Regions from separate parts of the Paenibacillus sp. SER-28 genome, predicted to be linked through region 4. Evidence: riboswitches for the same ligand, from Rfam matches in the RefSeq annotation. Region 4 holds a riboswitch; each other region holds the start of a gene.

Region 1 (5,359 bases), on a different contig from region 4:
GCGCATCCATTCTTTTAATCGATGTCGATCTGCGATCCCAAACTTCTCCATGAGCCTACGATATGTCCAACCTTCTTTGATATGGAGCCGTATGGCCTCTACCTTGGTTTCAAACGTATATTCGTTAAACTTTGTTCCTTTTTTCGCTGGCATAAAAAATGCACCCCCTAGATTTCATCGGATAAACCAGGGGTTTATTCCAATGTCCATTCTAAGGGGTGCACTTCAGTTCGCTTTACGGGTTTATTTGGTTTCTTGGTGATATGGAATGACCTATATGTAACTGGAATGCTTGTTGGGTTTAGAGTGGCGATGCCTCCTTATAATCGTTATCGTCGATGTTCAGAATTGCAGCAACTTGTTTTCTGTACCTTTGTGCTTTGCGGGTGCCGTGAATCAGATTGGACAAGCGTGAAGGCGGAATGTTGTGTGTCTCACAAAATGTTTTCTGATCCAGTCGAAGTTCGACAAGCCGTTGTTTGATGGCCCACCCGAAGGAGGTGACAGGCATTTTGTTGTTCAAGAGAAATCGCCCCTTACGGATTCTTGCGGAATAATTGGTGTGTTATAATAATCATCAGTAAACATGTTAGAATTAACCATCTAAAACTATGATACACTTTTATACGTGTTTTTACAATCGTAAATACGTTATTTTGTTGAATTAATTACTTAATTAAGTGCTAGGTGGTTCTGATAATCGATCTAGAGTCTACTAATGGTGTGAATTTCGATTATATGTGGATAAAAAACACTCTGCCACCTGAGGAAAGGGACAGAGTGTTCTTGGTGTTGCTGCCACATTAGCGAAACGACGCATCAGGGGGATGCTGGAAGGCGTTTGAATAGACCTGAGGAGGAAAACAGTCTAGGCTCATCCAATTGGCTATTATGGCTCATATAAAGCGGTAGAGTGATGTAGGAGCTGGACCAATGTCTGTGAAGAAGGCGACGCTGAAATGTGGTTGGCTCAGGTTCGTTAAGCTTCTTCCATGCGGAGAGCAGCTCGTTGGTCATACGCTCCATAAAAGGGTTCTTTTCCTCATAGGGAGGATTGAGTAGTTTGAAGGCATCTTCCACACAGAAGGACACCGCTGCGCCAAGATAGCCGTGAACGGTCTGTTCTACATCGTTTCCGAGAAGGAAGTTAATCCAGGTGTGAACGGTAGCGAGTGTGCCAATTGCATTGTATTGAATGAGTATGGATTCCAACTGGTCAAATTCAAGCCAAGGATAAAGAGCCTTAGCGAGCTTAAGTAGACGCTGATCGGATAGACGCAACTCCTTCACATGCTGCAATGAGGGACGTTGGGTATGCAGCATCTTATCAATGAGAGCGATTCGCCAACCGTCATTCTGCTGGATGGCGACATACAGACTTTTGATAGCCATGCCGTCAACGGTTGTAAATTGAGGATACAAATCATCCAGCATGTAATGTTCCAGGTCTTGTAGACTGTTCAAATGTCCGTTGCGGAATAGTTTCTCCAGTCCGTTAAAACGGGTGAAGCCACCAACAGGTAGGGAAGGGTCCAACAATAATGCATAGTTCAGCAAGCGGTTGCCTTTATGCAGGGCGGTTCGCCTCCTCGAAGTGAATCATTATGTTATATTATTTTACTCTTTACTTAGGGACAACGAAAAAATTCGAAATATATGTAATATATATTTACATTTTAGCAGTATTTGTGTCAAATTAAATATTATTATCACTTTTATATGTTAGATAAAATAACATATAAAATAATTATTATATTTTTGTTTACAAATAGTTGATGAGAGAGTATAATAAATCTGTTGCCTCAATACATTATGATTTGCGGTCGTGGTGGAATGGCAGACACGCTATCTTGAGGGGGTAGTGGGCGTACGCCCGTGGAGGTTCGAGTCCTCTCGACCGCATTATATGCAAGACCTAGTTAAAAAAGCATCCTGACACGGTTTACGTGAAGGGATGCTTTTTTTGTTTTAATAACTGTGATAAAGAAGAATATCAGTTTTGCTGCAAAAGCTTCTCTATATCTCCCGCCAACTTATCTGGAGTGGTTTGCGGTGCATAGCGCTTAAATACGTTACCTTCTCGTGTAATTAAGAATTTAGTAAAATTCCATTTGATCGCTTTGGACCCTAGTACCCCCGGAGCTGTTTGGGTCAGGAAGCGAAATAAGGGGTGCGCTTGATCGCCATTGACATCTGTCTTGGCGAACATCGGAAAGGTAACACCATAATTGATCTGGCAAAACTCGGAAATCTCCTCGCTGGAACCTGGCTCTTGTTTGGCGAATTGGTTGCTGGGAAATCCCAAAATTTCGAGCCCCAGTTCATGGTACTGGTCATATAGCTCTTGTAACGCTTTGTATTGGGGGGTTAACCCGCATTTGCTGGCTGTGTTCACAATAAGCAGAACATTCCCTTTATATGTGGATAACGGAATTGGTTTCCCTTGCAGGGTTTGCGCATCATATTCATAAACGGTCATAGTATCTCTCCTCATTCAATATTCAGCAATTAAATTGTAAGCAATTCAAAGTAAGGTTGCAAGTCTGGAAAAGCTGTATTAAGCCTTTAGCCGCTGTAAATTCGTATTTTGTTCAAAACAGTAAATCGCACTGCAAATGGAGCGAATTAAGGTGTTTCTTCTTATAAAAGCGGGTTCAATCGGTGTTTAGCTGGTACATATAGCGTATTTTCTTCTCGTTTTACAAAAAAAGGTCAAAAAGGCTCTACCCTACGCCAATATTGACATGCTTGTCATTTTCAAAAAGGGATGAAAAACAGAGATTGAAGGAGCTGTGAGTAGCATAGTTGTATTGTAAGCGTTATTATTAATCTTCTATGCTCTAAAGGCCGATTTATAACCCCGCAGTTGAGCTTTACAGTCTTCCATGCGCGGGTGTATGATTCAAGACGTAATTTCAAATTAACTTGAATGAAGCAACAACGAAATGTCTATAGCGCTAAATTTTGCAGTTGCAAAAGCGGGGGAACCAATCGAGACTGTACGGCTTGCCGTGTGTCTCATGGGGGTGAATTTTCCGGTCAAGTGCCAGAAATAGGGCGACTCTCACGTCCGAATCCGACAGCTAACCTCGTAAGCGTACAGGGAGAGGCAACAAACCGCCGTGTGCAGCCATGGTTTATTTTATCATGGATATGTAAGAAGCCGGAGGAAAGCCTTTTTCCTTCGGCTTCTTTTTGTTGTCTTTTTATACCGGGAGAGGAGCTACTGATGGAAGGTCGGTTAATTATTGTCACTGCACCGAATGAAGCGGGCAGAAGTTTTGTGAAATTGCTTATTTTCAAAAAATTGGCGTTTGCAGTTCTGACGAATAGCGCCCAGGAGGAACGACAGCTCAAGAAAATGGGTGTGGAGCACATTGTCCGCATCAATACCATGCAAGCGGGAAAATGGAATTTTCCAAAAAAAGAAATTGGTAGTGTGTATTTGTTCGAGAACAGCTTGAATCTGACTTGCCGTTTCCTGCAAATATGTCGGCCGCTAACATCGGAATCGATCTATGTTATTACGCACGGCTGTAATCCACAAGGAATTTATCGAGGATTGGGAGCGGACCATGTGATCTACACATTGAACGGAGAGGTGGGTTTTCTGCTGAACGGATAAGCACTTATAACATAGTTGTTTTATGATTTTATGATGAAATAGGAATGGCGATCTGAGGACCGATACGGAGGGTATAAACATGATGGATATATACATGCTGCTCGTCATGGCTGTGAGTTATGGAGTGATACTGCTGTTTGTACGCTGGTGTGATGCGCAGACCTCTAAAGGAGGACGAAGAGGATGATCGTTATACTTGGGCTTACGGCTATTGTGTTTATGTATTTAATCTACGCACTCCTGAACCCTGAAAAGTTCTAGTCAGCTATAGGGGATAGAGCGGGCGGGAACAACAGATCATGAATATTAAGCATCATAGGTAGCAGGTTTTCGCAAACGTGTGCACACGTTTGGTGCTCTGGAAGCAGGTCTGTTGTTCCAAACGCAGGAGCATTTTGAAGGAGGAATAAAGGATGGAGCTGCTTCAAATTGGAATTGTGATCGTTATATTGCTGCTCTTGGTAAAGCCAATGGGTACATATATGTATCATGTATTCTCGAATGAACCCAATCGGACGGATCGGATTTTTGGCAGAACAGAAAAGCTGATTTATAAGGTAGTAGGCTTGAAGAAAGTGGAGAGCATGCGTTGGACTACGTATGTTATGAGTTTCATTGCTACGAACGCCGTGCTTGTGGCAATCAGCTACTTGCTGTTGCGTTTACAGGGAATGCTTCCCGGTAATCCGGCTGGAAACAGTAATATGGAAGCATCACTAGCTTTTAATACGGTAATCAGCTTTATGACGAATACGAATCTCCAACATTATAGCGGAGAAAGCGGGCTTACGTATCTGACACAGATGGCGTTCGTCACGATGATGATGTTCACTTCGGCTGCTTCCGGTTTTGCGGTTGCTGCGGCTTTTATGAGAGGATTGACGCGGCGCGGTGAAGGAATGGGCAATTTCTTTCAAGATTTTATTAAAGCCATTATAAGAATTTTCCTGCCGCTGGCCTTTGTGCTTACGCTGGTGCTGGTTGGATTGAAGGTACCCCAGACGCTACAGCCTACGGCGGATATTACGACGCTGAGCGGAACACAGCAGCAGATTTCTATGGGACCCATTGCTTCTCTGGAGTCCATCAAGCATTTGGGGACAAACGGGGGTGGTTATGCGGGAGCTAACTCTGCGCACCCTTTTGAAAATCCAAGTCCTTGGACGAACGTGCTGGAAATTTTGGCAATGTGGGTAATGCCGGCTTCGTTGCCGTATACCTTTGGATTGTTTGCCCGTAATCGTAAGCAGGGCTGGATTATTTTTAGCTCCATGATGGTATTGTTTCTTATTTTTCTATCCATTACGTATGTGTCTGAGAAGACAGGTAATCCGTTAATCCAGACACTGGGTGTGGATGCTTCTCAGGGAAGCATGGAAGGGAAAGAGGTTCGTTTCGGCATTGGACAATCGGCTTTATTCACTGCGGTCACAACAGCGGCAACAACAGGTTCGGTCAATAATATGCATGATACACTAACCCCACTGGGTGGTATGGCTGCTTTGGGAGAAATGATGCTAAACGTCATTTTTGGCGGCAAGGGTGTCGGGCTGATGAATATGCTGATGTATGCGATTCTGGGTGTGTTTATATGCGGACTGATGGTCGGGAGAACTCCGGAATTTATGGGAAGGAAAATTGAAGGTAAGGAAATGAAGCTGATCGCGATTGCCATTTTGGTACATCCGTTTCTCATTCTCGCCCCAACTGCACTTGCATTTATGAGTCATTGGG
Region 2 (5,359 bases), on a different contig from region 4:
TTTTTAATAAGACAGGTACATAATAGTCGAGAGCACCACTAGGTACCACTGCACGGAAAGGGGGGGATACATATGCCGTACAGGGGAGTGTTGCCATGCTTGGCACTGTTACTAGCATTCTCAAGTTTACCCGTTCACGCGGATGCGCCTCCCAACACCGGAACGCCCCATCCCAAGGAAGCAGCTGTTGCTTCTTCTGTACATCAGAGCACAGATCGAGCAACTCCTACATTAGCAATGCTGCGTAAAAAACATGCGGACATTTTTAAAATGTGCGGCCCACACACCCGCCAAATTGCCCTAACCTTTGATGATGTGCCCGATTCTAGGTATACGCCGCAGGTTTTGGACGTATTACACGCTAATGGCATCAAAGCCACCTTTTTCATCGTCGGTCACCGTGCGGAAAAGCATCCGGGGATCATACGCCGTATTATCCGTGAAGGCCATGCTATAGGAAACCATTCCTATACTCATCCGGATTTTAGGAAGGCCACACCAGAACGCTTTCGCAACCAGATTACAAAAACAGAACGTATTTTACAAGCCAGCGCAGGTTTTCGCCCCAAGTTGATTCGTCCACCCTACGGTGAAATCACGGAGCCTCAAATCCAATGGGCACGTCGTCATGGCTATATGATTGTCAATTGGAATGTAGACTCTCTCGATTGGAAGGGATTAAGTAAAACACAAATTCAACGCAATGTGATCCCAGCTACCGGGCCTGGCTCTATTATTTTAATGCACGCAGGTGGAGGTCAAAGTTCCAACTTGCAAGGCACTGTCCAAGCTCTGCCGGGTCTAATTCACTCTCTAAAAGCTAAGGGCTACAAATTTGTGACAGTCCCCCGGCTACTCCACACATCGGAACGGAAATAACCATATGTTTATGATTGAGCTGCAAGCTAAAGCAACGTAAAAAGGCTGTCTTACCAGCAGAAGTTTTCTGCTCGTCAAGACAGCCTTTTTTATGGATAAGACCTGATAAGAGTCCGACCTAGTTATATGCGGTAGGATACAGGCATTAAGTTTACATAATATATATTATGTTTAATTAAACCGTATATACGTACAATGCTATTTATCAATAACGTACAGCTTCACATTTTGAAATCCAAAGTCGTTCACAAATGATTTGTTGCCAGGAATAAAGATATCAATCCGCTTTCCTGTAATGGCGCTACCCTGATCGCGAGCGACAGCTACAAAAGAATGATCCGGCAAACCTGGGTGGGAATAGCCTGTAACCAGCACTTTCGTGCCCATCGGAATGACGTTCGGGTCTACCGCAATTGTACCTAGTTTAAGCGGATTGCCGTAGTAGTCCACTGCTCCCCATTTACCATTCTCGTCGGCTGCGGCAGAATACGCTGAAGCCTTAACGTCAACTATTTTGCTATAGTTGAATGTTTTGCCCCACGCTTCAATCGTTGGCCCCTCATTCGCTGGTGCTTTCTCCGTAAGAAGCTGCGGCTTCGAATCCGAAGCTGCCTTCACTCTTTTTTCGCCAGGCACCTTAATTTGCAGACCTGCATATATATTGTTGGAAGCAATGTTTGGGTTCGCCTTCGTTAGCTCGTCTACCGATACTCCATAACGTTGAGCAAGCAAAAAGAAGGTATCGCCCTCTTTGGCAGTGTGAAGCGAAGCAGCATCCGCTACTCCAGCTGTCTGTGCCAACCCTGCAATAGCTGCGGCAAGCACCGCAAATTTCATCGTTTTACCAATATGTTTTAGATGTTTCAAAGATATGTACCTCCTCTGTTATGCCTGCGAAGTTAGCTGTCGGATTCGGACTCAGGAGAAGCCCTATGCTTGTGCAATTCACCCCTAGGCATATTCCACATCGTCTTTATGACGTATCGGAATGACTGCCGTTGTTACGTCCCCCGCACTTCCCATAGTTTGGGCCCAGCTTAAGCGGTTGTCATAACCACATGCTGTCCCGGTAAGTTTTGGCTTACTGCATATTATCACAATTTTGTAACCTTATCCGCATGAAAATGTTGGGAACCTTGAACATCATACTACACTTGTTACAATTTTGTCATCAACAAATCGATATTTGTTACGAAAGTATAGGGAAATGGTGACAAAAAGAAAAAAAGCCCTCTGTCAAACGGAGGACTTTTTTTATAGATTATATCAGCACTTCCTTACAATACTTTGGCAAGAAAATCACGGGTGCGATCATGGCTTGGAGTGCCAAATACCTGCTCTGGTGTACCTTGCTCCACAATTTGACCGTTATCCATAAAGATAATTCGATCGCCTACCTCGCGGGCAAAGCCCATTTCATGCGTCACGATTACCATTGTCATGCCGCCTTCGGCGAGCTTCTTCATTACATCCAGAACCTCTCCAACCATTTCAGGGTCCAATGCAGAAGTCGGCTCATCGAACAGCATTACATGCGGCTGCATGGCCAAAGCACGCGCAATCGCAATACGTTGCTTCTGTCCTCCGGATAGCTGGTTCGGATAGGTATTCTTCTTATCCTCAAGCCCTACGGTACGCAAGAGTTCTAGCGAAATTTTTTCCGCTTCCTTCCCTGACTGTCTTCTAACCTGTGTTGGGGCAAGTGTCAGGTTCTGCAACACTGTTTTATGCGGGAACAGATTAAAATGCTGGAACACCATCCCCATCTTCTCCCGGGTTACATTAATATTATGGCCACGAGCTGTAATCGGCTCGCCCTCAAATAAAATCTCCCCGTCTGTAGGCTGTTCCAACAGATTCATACAACGCAAAAACGTACTCTTCCCCGAACCACTGGGGCCGATGATGACGACGACTTCACCTTTGGCGATATCTATATCAATGCCTTTTAAAATCTCATTCTTACCGAACGATTTACGCAGTTGTTTAACGGTGATCACTGGCTCTCAACTTCCTTTCCCATAAACCCAGCAGCTTAGACAAGCTGAATGTCATTACAAAATAAATAGCGGCTGCGATTACGAACGGACTTAATCCTTCGTAGGTGATGTTCTTAATGACCTGGGCCTGATACATAATATCCACCATCCCAATGGTCGAAATAATGGAGGATTCTTTAATGATCGTAATAAACTCATTACCGATAGCAGGCAAAATAGATTTAAACGCTTGCGGCAAAATGACATGACGCATAGCTTTACCGCGTCCCATACCCAACGAACGAGCAGCCTCCATCTGTCCACGGTCTACTGCCTGGATACCTGCCCGGAAAATTTCAGCCAGATATGCTGAACTATTCAGAGACAATGTGATTATACCAGACTGGAGTGGGGTAAAATTGACACCCAGCGTCAAAGCAACCCCGTAGTGAATGATCATGAGTTGTACCAGCATAGGTGTGCCACGCAGGATCTCCACATAAGTGGTACCTAACCACTCAATGATGCGTATACCGCTCATCCGCAGCAAGGATACGATCAGACCAATGATAAATCCAAACAGGACTCCGAGTGCAGACAGCAACAGAGTGTAGCCGATACCCGTAGCGTAAAAACTGCGGTATTTCCAAAAAATATCTACGATGTTATTAGAAGAAACCTGTCGATCTGCAGAGAGCGCGCTCGCTTCTGTGGAAAACTTCTCAATCGACCCGTCCGCTTTCAGGCGAGCCAACGTTTTATTTACAGAGGCAAGCAATTCTGCGTTCCCCTTGCGTATACCTACTGCTGTTTCTGCTCCGGCATCCTCAGGCACCGCCTTGGCAAGTGTTACGGTACCATCTAACGTGTATCCTTTAGCAACCGTATCTTCGATCACAACAGCGTTGATACGCTGGGTCCGCAGCTGGAGTACCAGATCGGATATTTTGTCCAGTGAGGTTACAGTGGCATTGGGTACTTTTTGAGCAATTTCTTCCTGAATACTCCCTTTTTGTGCGCCAATCTTCTCGCCTTTCAAAGCATCCATCGTAGGATATTTGTCTTTATCCTCTGGGCGTACCATAATGACTTGCTTGGAGCGATAATATACATCTGAAAAATCAATGCTCTTTCTCCGCTCATCCGTCGGTGTCATACCGGACAGTACCAAGTCTACACGACCACTTTGCAAAGCAGGCAGCAAAGAGTCAAAACTCATGTCCTCAGGGACCATCTCCGCATCCAAATCTTTGGCGATTTCCTTGGCGATATCCACATCGAACCCAACAATGGTATCCTTACCGTTAATGACTTTATGAAACTCATACGGCGGAAAGTCGGCACTCATGCCCACTACAAGTTTTTTCTGTGGCTTTGCTTCCGTTCCGTATGCAGTGAGCATGGGAAGACCAGTCAACAGCAAGATGACCGCCGACAAAACCAGGGCGGTAAAACGATATGCCTTTTTCAATCTTTTTTTCTCTCCTTAAATTCTTTATAATAAATAAGATTGTGTCATTATAAATGAATATGCATGATTATGCAATGAATGTTATAGTACAATTTCAGCATACCTAACGCAGTACCTACATTACAGTTTATATAAAGGAGTTTTCAGCATGGATTTTAAGCAGACCATTCAAAAGACAATTGAGCAGCATGCCCCACGGTTTAAGGACATTTCGTTATATATTGGCGCAAATCCTGAACTTGGAAACGAGGAATTTCTGGCCGCTGCCCGTTTAAAAGAAGAACTGGTTTTTCACGGTTTTGAGGTCCAGGCACCCGTATTGGGCATAGAAACCGCCTTTATTGCAACTTACAAATCTGCAAAACCCGGACCGGTTGTCGCTTTTCTGGCAGAATATGACGCTCTGAAAGGTCTAGGACACGCCTGTGGGCACCATTTGATATGTATGATGAGTACAGGTGCTGCCGTCGGCCTCAAGTCGATCATCGACGAAACCGGTGGAGAAGTACGGGTATATGGCACACCTGCCGAAGAAACACGCGGTGCAAAGGTCCCGATGGCCGCTGCCGGGTTGTTTGATGATTGCGACATAGCACTTATGACGCATCCTTATGACCGTTACGAAAAATCAGGCAAATCACTGGCGATTGATGCTGTACAATTCGAATTTTTTGGTCAATCCGCCCACGCGGCTGCCAGTCCGCACGAGGGCATTAACGCGCTGGACGCTGTGATTCAAACGTTCAATGGCATCAATGCGTTCCGTCAACAAGTAAAAAGTACAGTGCGTATCCATGGGATCATTAATCAGGGTGGGCAAGCAGCCAATATTATTCCTGATTACGCCTCAGCCCAATTTTATGTGAGGGCCGCTACACGTCAAGAACTGAACCCGCTGACTCGCCGTGTTATTCAAATTGCTGAAGGAGCTGCTTTACAGGCCGGGTGTCGTTTAGAGACCTCCAATTATGAGACATCTTATGATGAAATGGTCACAAACCGCGTACTTTCCGATGCCTTTACCGCAAAT
Region 3 (5,359 bases), on a different contig from region 4:
CGGGCCAAGGAGCTGCGAGATCAGATTATCAGCATCGACGCGATGATGGAAAAGCAGAAAATCACCACATCGGATGCGAAGGATCGAGATGTATTTGGTTTTTCAGTAGATAAGGGCTGGATGTGTGTACAAATCCTATATGTCCGCAAAGGTAAAATGATCGAGCGCCATATGTCGACTTTTCCTTTCTACGGTGAGGCTTACAGTGATTTTATGTCCTATGTGACGCAATATTATAGTGACAACCCGGCAGTGCCGCAAGAAATATTGCTTCCAGATTCTCCTAAGCTGATGCAGGCCGAACAGGTCAATGTCGATCAACCGGTTGCGGCAGAAACTGTACTCCACAGTGCAGCTACAACCGATGCTACCGGACAGACAGATGAGAAAGCGATACAAACGGAGACAGAGCCTTCTGCTGACTCATTGCTGGTGGCTGAAGAACGGGCAACTTATGCAGGAGCAACAAATCAAGACCAAGTTGGTGACCAAGATACCGGAGTAAAGGAAACAGAAACCCAACTATCCGGTGGACTGGAGGACCCGAGTACGGCGGCTCTCGCTCTGGCTGAATGGTTGGATGTAAAGGTACTTGTACCGCAGCGTGGACTGAAAAAGCAAATGACAGGCATGGCGACGGAAAATGCACGTGTTGCTTTGGATGAGAAGTTTAAGCTGATCGAGCGGGATGAGGAACGGACATCCAAAGCTGCAAGCAATCTCGGACGTGCCATTGGACTGGATAGCTTGCACCGGGTGGAGGCGTTTGATAACTCCAACATCCAGGGTTCCGATCCAGTCTCAGCCATGATCGTGTTTATTGATGGCAAGCCTGCCAAGAAGGAGTATCGAAAATATAAAATCCGTTCTGTGCAGGGACCCGATGATTATGAAACAATGCGTGAGGTAATCCGACGTAGATATGAACGTGTGCTTAAGGAAAATTTGGAACGTCCCGACTTGATCGTTGTCGATGGTGGACGTGGACAAATTAAGGCGGCGACCGATGTATTGCAAAATGAGCTGGGTTTGTTCATTCCTGTGTGTGGTCTGGTGAAGGATGCCAAACATAGAACTTCCCAACTATTAGTGGGAGAGTCCTCTGAGGCCGTGACACTTGCACGCAATAGCGAAGAATTTTATCTGCTGCAACGGATTCAGGACGAGGTTCACCGTTTTGCCATCACGTTCCACCGCGAGCAACGCGGCAAATCTATGGTAACTTCCCGGCTGGATTCTATTCCAGGCATCGGCGAGAAACGGCGTAAGTTACTGCTTAAGCATTTTGGATCGCTCAAAAAAATAAGAGAGGCCAGTGTCGAAGACTTCCGGCCTCTCTCTATTGGGGATAAGCTTGCGCGTCAGATTATAGCTGCCCTTCGGGAGGAGGAGTCGTAGAATACGGCTCCTCTTTTTTTATAGGTTCAAACATAATTCGATTTGGCTTTTTAGGACTAAACCAATAAATGATGTAACCCACGATGGCTGGAAGTAAGATCCAGAATAGACCAGCGCTCACATTCACAGTGTCTCCCAGACTCATCACACTAAGTCCCATTAGAATGCTGTCAAAAATAACGTGGCTGAACATGGCGGCAATAAAGCCGTAACGCAGAAACACAAAACTGAACAGCAAACCAAGAAAAGTCAGCTCAATAGGTCTGGAAATCACCGGATAGATCGGATAAAGTGTATGCCCCAGTGCCCAAATCAGCGTGGTGATCAGACAAGCAACAAAAGTGTTTTTCACTATTTTTTTGACCATCGGAATACCAAACAGACGGTAGACAGTCTCTTCTCCAATACCTGCCATCCACGCCATAATCGGCAGTAGCCATGGATAAGCCATATTGTAAGGGGATTGTGTGGCATCTGTGGTGGAGAATGTATTAAATGTGCGCTCCAGTATAAAGAATAAGATGGATTGTACCCCGAGTAAAATAAAGGCCCACAAGTAGCCAACATACATACTGCGAAGCACATACAACCCGTAGCCCGGCTCTTTTGCACGCGGCCATGCATTCAGTCCAACCTGACGCATAAGCCCATCACCGCCGACCAAGGAGAAGTAGAGCGCTACAGCCATGAAAAAGGTAACACCAATCTGGAAAACCATAAGAAATATAAGCATGCCCTTACCGCCTGCTTCTGCTTGCAATAAAGGCAGCATGTTCATGGTCCCAGCTATACTAGCAATAAAGTATACAACGGATAGAACAATGCCGCGTACAAATGAAGTATGTCGTCGGGTGAGTGACGCATACACAATAGCAAGTACACCCAGTACAAAGCTAAATAGGGCATAACCCGCATAGGTCATCAAATTCGCCCAAAATGTTTGCTTTTCGATATAATCGGTATAGGACGACGGGGCCGAAAAGCTTTGGGTGAAGGAGCGAACATCACCGTCTTCAAAAGTAAAAGCCAGTGTAAGTACCGAGGCGCCGATTTTTTTATCGTCTACGGTATACTTTAATCCGCCTTCTTGTTCAGTGGTCGCAAGCTTCAAATCCGACGGCTTAAAGCCAAAGCGCTTGACCCATACTGCGGCCGCCTGCTCCTTGGCTTCGAGCGTCATGCCGTCCTCAGCCACACGTACAAGCCTGTTACGTGCTTGTTCATCCGTAGAAATATCAGCCTGTGTGTAATTGGTGCTGGAGGTGATCCGTTTAAAGCTAACGACCTTGCCAGTGGATAAATCCACATGAATTTGCAGTTTACTCTTCGCTGAGGATTCAGGCAGATCGACCCGAAAGGTTTCGTAAGGGTAACTTTTTTTCCATGTACGGTCGTACTGTTGAAGTAGTTTTTCTCTAGATAAATAACCGTACAAATCTGTTTCGGCCTGATAGGTCACGACAGGCTCCTCAGGCTGTGATTCAGTATAGCCCAGCTCGGAGCGGGCGAAGTCCAATGCGTGTATGACCGCTTCTTGTTTGCTGATGACCTTTGCGTTCATTACTGATTCTGGACTCGGATTGCTAAGCGAGGGAATAAGCAATTGAAAGATAAAAAAGCAAATCAGGCCAATCCCGCCCAGCAAGCCTAATTTTTTGAAGTTGGCCGTGAGCACGACCGGTTTCCCGATAGGATTCATGAGTTTCCTCCTTAATCTGTAAATAAGAACATCCATTAAAGATATCATACTGCACAGGTTCCCGCCAACAGACAAGCGATATTCATGAAAATAGAGTGAAAGCACTTTAAAGTTCCAATAAAATTAGATAAGCTGCGATTAAACGATGCCCATTCGCAAAATAAAGCCAATTTCACGTTTTTTCGGCGAAATCGGTTTTGTGATCTGGATATAGAAGGATTATAATCTTGAGGCAATGCCTATGAAATACATAGGTAATGATATACAGTTGAGCCGAATTTCTATGGGAAAACGGGGGAACCATGTTACTGGGGTGAATTTTACAACCGATCCTGCTGGATCGGAAGTGTAAATAGGGCATACTGTGCTGCCCGAATCCGTCAGCTAACCTCGTAGGCTATGAGCAGGAACCAAGTCAGGCACTCGGTTTTCCGGTGTCTTTTTTTGTGCGTATAAAAGTGTTTGGATTGGTTAGACCGCTGCGGGTGCAGATTGCTCTTCCGATTGCTGTTATCCCCGGATTTTTTGATTGTATACCCCCTTTAATGGTTAAAATCCGGAGATAAAGGCAAACGCTTCGCTTCTTCAGAACAATTCTGCCCCCTTCGCTACTGCCCGCCAATAGCACAGGAGCCGAGTAGTGCTTGACATGCATTCTTCCTGTATTCAGGGAATGCTAATTACAGTTAACTAAGGTTTGGAAAAATCAAAAAATTCAGGGGCAACGACGATCGAAAGATCAAATGGAACGCGTAGCGAGCTTACACCGTATTAAATCACTGATTTATAGTTTTAAGGATTAGGAGAGAAGTGATGAATAGATGAATCCCAATGCAAGCTGGCTCCGGCTTTCTCCACCGCAGATATTCGTTGCGGGCTTTGCCATTATCATTCTAATAGGTAGTTTATTGTTAATGCTGCCGATCTCCAATACAACAGGAAAGTCACTTGCGTTTATAGACGCTTTGTTTACTGCCGCCTCTGCGACCTGTGTTACAGGGCTTGTCGTTAAGGATACAGGGACCTTTTTTACAACCTTTGGTCAAGTTGTTATCGCCGCGCTCATTCAGATCGGCGGCCTGGGCTTTATGACCATGGCTACCTTAATCGCGCTGGTGTTCAAGCGTCGGATTTCCTTGCGGGAGCGTCTCATTTTGCAGGAAGCGATGAATCAGACTTCTGTAGAGGGAATTGTCGGGTTAATCCGTAAGGTATTACTGTACTCACTGGTTATTGAAGGCGTATGCGCTACGATATTCTCGGTTCGCTGGTCCTTTGATATGCCCGTAGGCAGGGCGATTTATTTTGGAATCTGGCATGCCATCTCCATGTTTAACAATGCTGGTTTTGATTTATTCGGTGAATTTCGCAGCTTGACAGGTTATGTATATGATCCGATTGTTAATTTTACCGCAATGTTTCTAATTATTTCTGGCGGCATTGGTTTTGTAGTGATGTCAGACCTGGCAGAATATCGCAAGCGCAAGAGACTGTCCTTGCATACCAAGGTGGTACTCAGCATGACGGGCGCTATGATTGTAGTCGGCACGCTCGTGATTTTTGTATTTGAGTTTACGAATCCAAAGACTCTTGGCTCGCTTGATTGGGGTGGTAAGCTACTGGGATCTTTATTCCAGTCCGTTACTCCCCGTACCGCAGGTGCCAATACGCTGGACATCGCAGGCTTGCGGCAGGCTACGCAGTTTTTTATCATCATACTCATGTTTATTGGGGCTTCCCCTGGCTCTACTGGAGGCGGGATTAAGACCACAACATTCGCCCTGCTCATTGGAGCAGTGATTTCGATGCTGCGGGGGCGGGAAGATATTGTACTGTTCAAGTACCGACTTGCGCAGGGACGAATTTACAAGGCTTTGACCATCACACTGCTGGGGTTGCTGTTCGTGATCGGGGTGACCATGATTTTGTCGGCAACCGAAGATCATCATTTTCTGATGATCTTGTTTGAGACGGTGTCTGCGTTTGGTACGGTGGGGCTGTCGATGGGGCTTACACCTGATTTGACAGTCATAGGCAAGCTGGTGATTACCCTGACGATGTTTGCAGGTAGACTGGGGCCACTCACGCTAGCTTATGCACTGGGGCCGAAAAAGGGTAAAGAATTGTATCGTCATCCGGAAGGCAAAATGATTATAGGATGAATCATTTCATATACATTTCGTTGGTTTAATCATTTCAGGATTTTGCAAAATTCGATACCAGTCGCTTCGAAGTCAAGATATAGACGAACTAAACCATTTC
Region 4 (5,359 bases):
ACGATATCCGGACGGATACGAGGAAGCAGTCGGTACAACGTGTCCGCCATTGCCGATTCGTGAACGTGATGTCCCTCTGCAGGAACACGGAGCTGTTCATATAAACTGAGACATTTTTTCAGATAGCTGGGATCTCCATCCAGGTGAAGAACCTTTCCCGGCATTTCAAAATATGTTGACTCAACCGGATCACTCCAGTCCCCTACCAGAGCTGCCTGACTACGAGCAGCTTGCTGCTGGCGTGCCCGTTGCAACAGATTAAGAGACTCACCAGCCTTAATGTGGGCCTGCTGAGTCTTACCGCTAATCTGGTCTGCAGGCACTCTGACCAGATCGTTCACCGGGGAATCAGCCAGCAGCCGAAATTCTATTCCCTTAATGATCGCTTTATCCCGCTGGATGTCCTCAACACGAAACGTGACATCTCCGCCGTACGATTTCCGAACGACCAAGTCTCCTAAACTCATCACACTGTATCACCCCTCCTATATCGTATGGGTGAATGCACAGTTTGGTTCCAGCTTAGGATATACCTGCCTCCAACAGCACAGCGCTGAGACGCGCAAATTCCTCAATACTTAGCGTTTCTCCTCGACGGGAGGGTTCAATACCAGCTTGTTGCAACAGCGGCTCCAGCGTGTCCCTGTTCTCTTTGGTGAAGAAACGGCTTTTTAAGTTATTGGAAATGGTTTTACGACGCTGGGCAAAAGCAGCATGAACCACTTCAAAGAAGTGCTTCTCATCCACCACTTCCACCGGAGGGGCTTCCCGTACACGCAGCCGGATGACTGCAGACTCCACATTTGGCTGGGGAATAAATACTGTATTCGGCACAGTGCAGACTAATTCAGGTTCGCTGTAATATTGCACTGCAATGCTCAGACTGCCGTAATCCTTCGTTCCAGGAGACGCAGCCATGCGCTCAGCCACTTCTTTTTGGATCATAACGACGATATTCTCCAGAGGGAGCTTGTCCTCCAGCAGCCTCATCAGAATCGGTGTGGTAACATAGTACGGCAGATTAGCCACGACACTTACTTTACTCACGTCTGCAAAATCGGCTGCGAACACCTCTCGCAAATCCAGCTTCAGCACGTCTCCATGACGTACCTTCACATGCTCGTAAGGGGCCAACACCTCTTCGAGAATTGGCAGCAGCCGCTGGTCAATCTCGACAGCGGTAACTGCCTTGGCCGATTGCGCCAGCTTCTCGGTCAAAGCGCCAATCCCAGGACCGATCTCAAGTGCACCCTTCGTCTCATCCAATCCAGCAGCATTTACAATCTTATTGAGAATATTTTGATCAATCAGGAAATTTTGTCCCAAACTCTTTTTGAACGAAAAACCGTGCCGTTGAATAATTTCCTTCGTACGCCGCGGTGTTGCTATATCTTGAATCCCTGTCATACGGACATCACAATCCTTCACTTTCAATTTGTGCCAGCGCCCCGGCAAATTCCTCGCGGCTGATCTGAAATACAGAGAGCCGTTTATGTAGCTGCTTTCCGTTACAATAACCAATACCCAGCACATTCCCTAAGGCCATACGGCGTGCAGCAGCATTGGGATGGGTGATGAGTCCAGCATCAATCAGGTCCGCCCACTCAATCAGCGGGTCAGCGCCTTCCACTGTCGTATGGACCCGTGCAAGAGCGTGTCTGATCGCTTCTGGTGAGGCATTCTCCACGCCAATATCTCCTTTACGCGTCGCTTCTGCCTCGGGTATAAAGGCCTGCTTGCAGCCGGGTACCTTGGAAGCGATAATCTTACGGATGCGCTCCCCTGCATGATCGGGATCGGTTAAAATGATGACCCCCCGCCGCTCCTGCGCCAATGCAATTTTACGCAGCGTCATTTTATTAATGGCGGAGCCGCCAGTTTCTATCGTATCCGCTTCAACAGCGCGGCGAATGGCCACCGTATCATCCCGGCCCTCTACCACGATCACTTCCTTGATCATTTGCGTTTCCCTCCACTGCTACACAGCAAGCTATATTTATCTTTCCCTGCTTTTGAAAACAAAATAAGAAGAGGATATCCTCTTCTTAGCATGGCATAACTATGTTGTTAATACTATCGCATTGCCCTCAACATACACAACCTGTTTTAGTTGATTTCAGGCTTTACCGGTCCGATAACATATACGGTTTTACCGTGCTTACGACCAAATTGGTTGGCTCGGCTCAAACTCTCATAATACACATCGATTTTGTGGCCTTTAATCGCGCCACCGGTATCCTCCGCACGACGGAAGCCCACCCCTTCGATGTACACCCACCAGCCGATTGGAATTATACTCGGATCGACCGCGATGGTGCGTCCTTCCGTGACACGTGCGCCGGATGCAGTACGTGTACCGATACCTGGCTCCTGTGAGGAATACGCCGTCATGGAGACATTTTGTAAAACTTTGCTATATTTAAAATTTACGCCTGCTTTACGGACAGCACTGCCCGAACTAACCGTTGTTGCCTTAACCGCATCATTGGGACCGACGGAAGCAGCAAGAACGACCGGTTTTTTCTTCGTTCCTACCGCAATGACTTTATCCACACGGTTCTGTGCAACTTCCTTGTTAACCAGCTGTTTGGATACCAACTTTCCATCATGATATACCTTTTGAACGTGCTGGACGACCACACCCGATTTGCCGCTTTGAATGACCCGATTATCGCCTTTATAAAGACTCGGATCGGCCGTTTTGATGACCTGATAAGGCACCTGTTTTTTCTGTTCGACCTGCTGTTTCTTCACACGGACGATTTTTATGTCCATGTTAGACGAAACAGAGGCATCCAACGCAGGATAAACTTTATCCGTTGATGATAATTTATAGCCCGAGGTACGAATGGCACCTTCTACTGTATTTTCTGTTGTGTACAGCTTTTTCGTCTCATTGCCTGAAGATACTTTAACCTGATTGGCACGTTTAATGACTACGCGATCGCCATCCTGTATTGCTCCATTTAGCGGCATGGAAACTGTATCATGCGGCTGAAGTGAAATGGAATGCTCGCTCAGCAAATCTTGAAGCTTGGATTCCCGGGTTTCTACCGCAGACGCCTTGCCATCGATGACAAAAAAGACTTGTTTTTTAGATTGCGTGTACATCAGAATTGAAATCATAATCGTTAGCGCGATTAGAAAAATAGCAACCAAAGCAGCCTGGCGCACATTCTCTTGCTTCCAACGCAATACGTAAGACATGCTGGATGAGCGTGACTCATGGGTATCCTTTTTCTGGAAAATGCCCATTTCCTCCGTCCTCCTTACATAGCCCGCCGTCTGGAGTAAGACATAGTTGAGATTTGACGTGACTATAACAGATTTTCTACAAGACAAGCCCAAACTACGACTGTCCTGCACCATGTACCCGTCTTCGCGGCATGCTGTCCTCCCCTGTTTAACCACAGTATGATGACAGATTTTCTTTTATTCACAACAAAAAAAGCCAGAGAAAGAGACTAGAGAGCTCTTTCGTGGCTTCCGGCATGTGTGAATATGCGGGAAAACTCATGCACGAGATGGCTTCTCTCTTGTTACGCTTACGGGGTTAGCTGTCGGGTTCGGACGTAGAGAGTCGCCCTAGCTTGGGTCAACCGCTCATGGCGGTCGCCTTCACATTCACCCCGAAGACCCAGAAAGAAATCGAAATACGGCTCCTCCACCTGTTCAATCCCATCCGGGAAAAGAATTTAGGTCGAGCCGGCTGGCGGAAGAGACGTTCCCTTCTTGCACATACGCCGGACGTACTGTAAGCCATATCGGTTCCCCCGTTCCCTGTAAAAGGGACTCAGCGAGACTGGTTCATGAAATGACTTGTTGATGTTTACATTCAAACAACAATTCACTGAAAAGATGATATCCTGTTTCTATGCATGTTGTAAAGCAGGTTTCAAGTACATTTTTTAAAATATTCGGTTAAAATATTGTAATATTCTCGAGTTTCCTGCAACAAATTCATGATTAGCTTCGTCTATCTCTTTATTTTGATCGATTTCTTCACTTTTTCATTGAATGTCAAATCGTTCCAGGGCATTTCGGGTCGTTATTGACACTAATTCCTCCACTGTAATCCCTTTGATTTGGGCTGCAGCCTCTGCTACCAGTCTCACATGTGCAGACTCATTTCGCTTCCCACGAAACGGATGAGGCGTCAGATAGGGAGCATCAGTTTCAATGAGCAGACGGTCCAGCGGCACCTGTGCGAGCACCTCTTTTGGCTGCTTGGCATTTTTGAACGTTATTGGACCACCGAAGGAAAGGTGAAATCCCATATCCAGCACCATTTTGGCTGTCTCCCAGCTACCCGAAAAGGAGTGCATGACTCCACCAATCTCACTCGCTTTTTCCTCGCGCAAAATCTTAACAATATCTTCATGTGCATCCCGGTTATGAATAACAATAGGCATCTTGAGCTCACGAGCCAGACCAATTTGATTTCGAAACACCCGATGCTGCACATCCTTCGGTGATGTATCCCAATAATAATCCAGACCGATCTCCCCGATGGCTACAACCTTTTTATGACTGCATAACGATGCAATCCATTCTAAATCGCCCTCCTGCATTGTAATAGCATCCTGCGGATGCCATCCAACTGCTGCATAAATAAAATCATACGTCTCGGCCAATTTCATGGTGGATGGAATGGTCTCACGATTAAATCCGATATTGATCATCCGCGTTACTCCTGATTCGACAGCACGTGCTATAACTTCTTCACGATCTTCGTCAAATTGTGGCGCATCCAAGTGAGTATGAGTGTCGAATAAATCCAAGGTTTACATCTCCTTTTTTTACTTACATTTCTATATAGTTGTCTATTCTTTGACAAAATAATTCCTTATTTCGGCAGGAAGCCTGTCTTTTACCGCGTTCAATTTATTCTGGGGAAAATACATATGATATTTCCCACGGTGAATACCACTTATTGAGCGCACAATTTCCGAAACTTCGGATATTTCACTCACCTCGCCCTGACGTCCAAGCAGTAAAATCTGGTTGTCCGTCGAGCCACCCTGCCGAAACACATCATAAGGAAGATCTGTCGGAAAATCAATTTCAAAATCATATTCAGGGTGCAAACCAGCCTCTTTCAAAGCTTCTCGAATACTGTCAATGGTATCTGTATCCATATTTTCAATCTCTACATATTTATACAATCTACGGTCCATAAACCGGCTACTCAAATCACTTAAAATCTCGTCCTTTTCTCGTTTCCACTGGCTAAATACGGTCTGGATTAATGACTCGTCGAGCATCAGATATTGCTCTACTGTAAGATCTCCTTTCAACAGATCCGGCAACGGGTCCAGCAGAAATCCAAACTCATATCCGTTTTTAAACAATTCCTTTG

The links. A riboswitch is a leader RNA that binds a small molecule or an ion and turns the genes downstream of it on or off. The one in region 4 is predicted to bind cyclic di-AMP.
Region 1: another riboswitch for cyclic di-AMP. It lies ahead of ACUYLD_RS01560 (hypothetical protein); the one in region 4 lies ahead of ACUYLD_RS23675 (3D domain-containing protein).
Region 2: another riboswitch for cyclic di-AMP. It lies ahead of ACUYLD_RS08950 (3D domain-containing protein); the one in region 4 lies ahead of ACUYLD_RS23675 (3D domain-containing protein).
Region 3: another riboswitch for cyclic di-AMP. It lies ahead of ACUYLD_RS21825 (TrkH family potassium uptake protein); the one in region 4 lies ahead of ACUYLD_RS23675 (3D domain-containing protein).

The regions. Positions count from the first base shown of each region.
Region 1 is NZ_JBRECM010000001.1:329,174-334,532, forward strand. Features, by position in the region: gene ACUYLD_RS01535 (helix-turn-helix domain-containing protein) at 1-153, opposite strand, end outside; gene ACUYLD_RS01540 (hypothetical protein) at 302-523, opposite strand; gene ACUYLD_RS01545 (urease accessory protein UreF) at 820-1,557, opposite strand; tRNA gene ACUYLD_RS01550 (tRNA-Leu) at 1,820-1,902, shown strand; gene ACUYLD_RS01555 (glutathione peroxidase) at 1,994-2,479, opposite strand; cyclic di-AMP (ydaO/yuaA leader) riboswitch at 2,946-3,114, shown strand; gene ACUYLD_RS01560 (hypothetical protein) at 3,230-3,625, shown strand; gene ACUYLD_RS01565 (potassium-transporting ATPase subunit F) at 3,809-3,886, shown strand; gene kdpA (potassium-transporting ATPase subunit KdpA) at 4,039-5,359, shown strand, end outside.
Region 2 is NZ_JBRECM010000002.1:734,815-740,173, reverse strand. Features, by position in the region: gene ACUYLD_RS08955 (polysaccharide deacetylase family protein) at 73-879, shown strand; gene ACUYLD_RS08950 (3D domain-containing protein) at 1,078-1,746, opposite strand; cyclic di-AMP (ydaO/yuaA leader) riboswitch at 1,753-1,922, opposite strand; gene ACUYLD_RS08945 (amino acid ABC transporter ATP-binding protein) at 2,157-2,879, opposite strand; gene ACUYLD_RS08940 (ABC transporter substrate-binding protein/permease) at 2,866-4,329, opposite strand; gene ACUYLD_RS08935 (M20 family metallopeptidase) at 4,478-5,359, shown strand, end outside.
Region 3 is NZ_JBRECM010000012.1:55,060-60,418, reverse strand. Features, by position in the region: gene uvrC (excinuclease ABC subunit UvrC) at 1-1,398, shown strand, start outside; gene ACUYLD_RS21830 (CPBP family intramembrane glutamic endopeptidase) at 1,367-3,097, opposite strand; cyclic di-AMP (ydaO/yuaA leader) riboswitch at 3,359-3,511, shown strand; gene ACUYLD_RS21825 (TrkH family potassium uptake protein) at 3,919-5,259, shown strand.
Region 4 is NZ_JBRECM010000015.1:79,549-84,907, forward strand. Features, by position in the region: gene yabG (sporulation peptidase YabG) at 1-467, opposite strand, end outside; gene rsmA (16S rRNA (adenine(1518)-N(6)/adenine(1519)-N(6))-dimethyltransferase RsmA) at 523-1,407, opposite strand; gene rnmV (ribonuclease M5) at 1,415-1,960, opposite strand; gene ACUYLD_RS23675 (3D domain-containing protein) at 2,107-3,255, opposite strand; cyclic di-AMP (ydaO/yuaA leader) riboswitch at 3,527-3,809, opposite strand; gene ACUYLD_RS23680 (TatD family hydrolase) at 4,011-4,781, opposite strand; gene ACUYLD_RS23685 (HD domain-containing protein) at 4,824-5,359, opposite strand, start outside.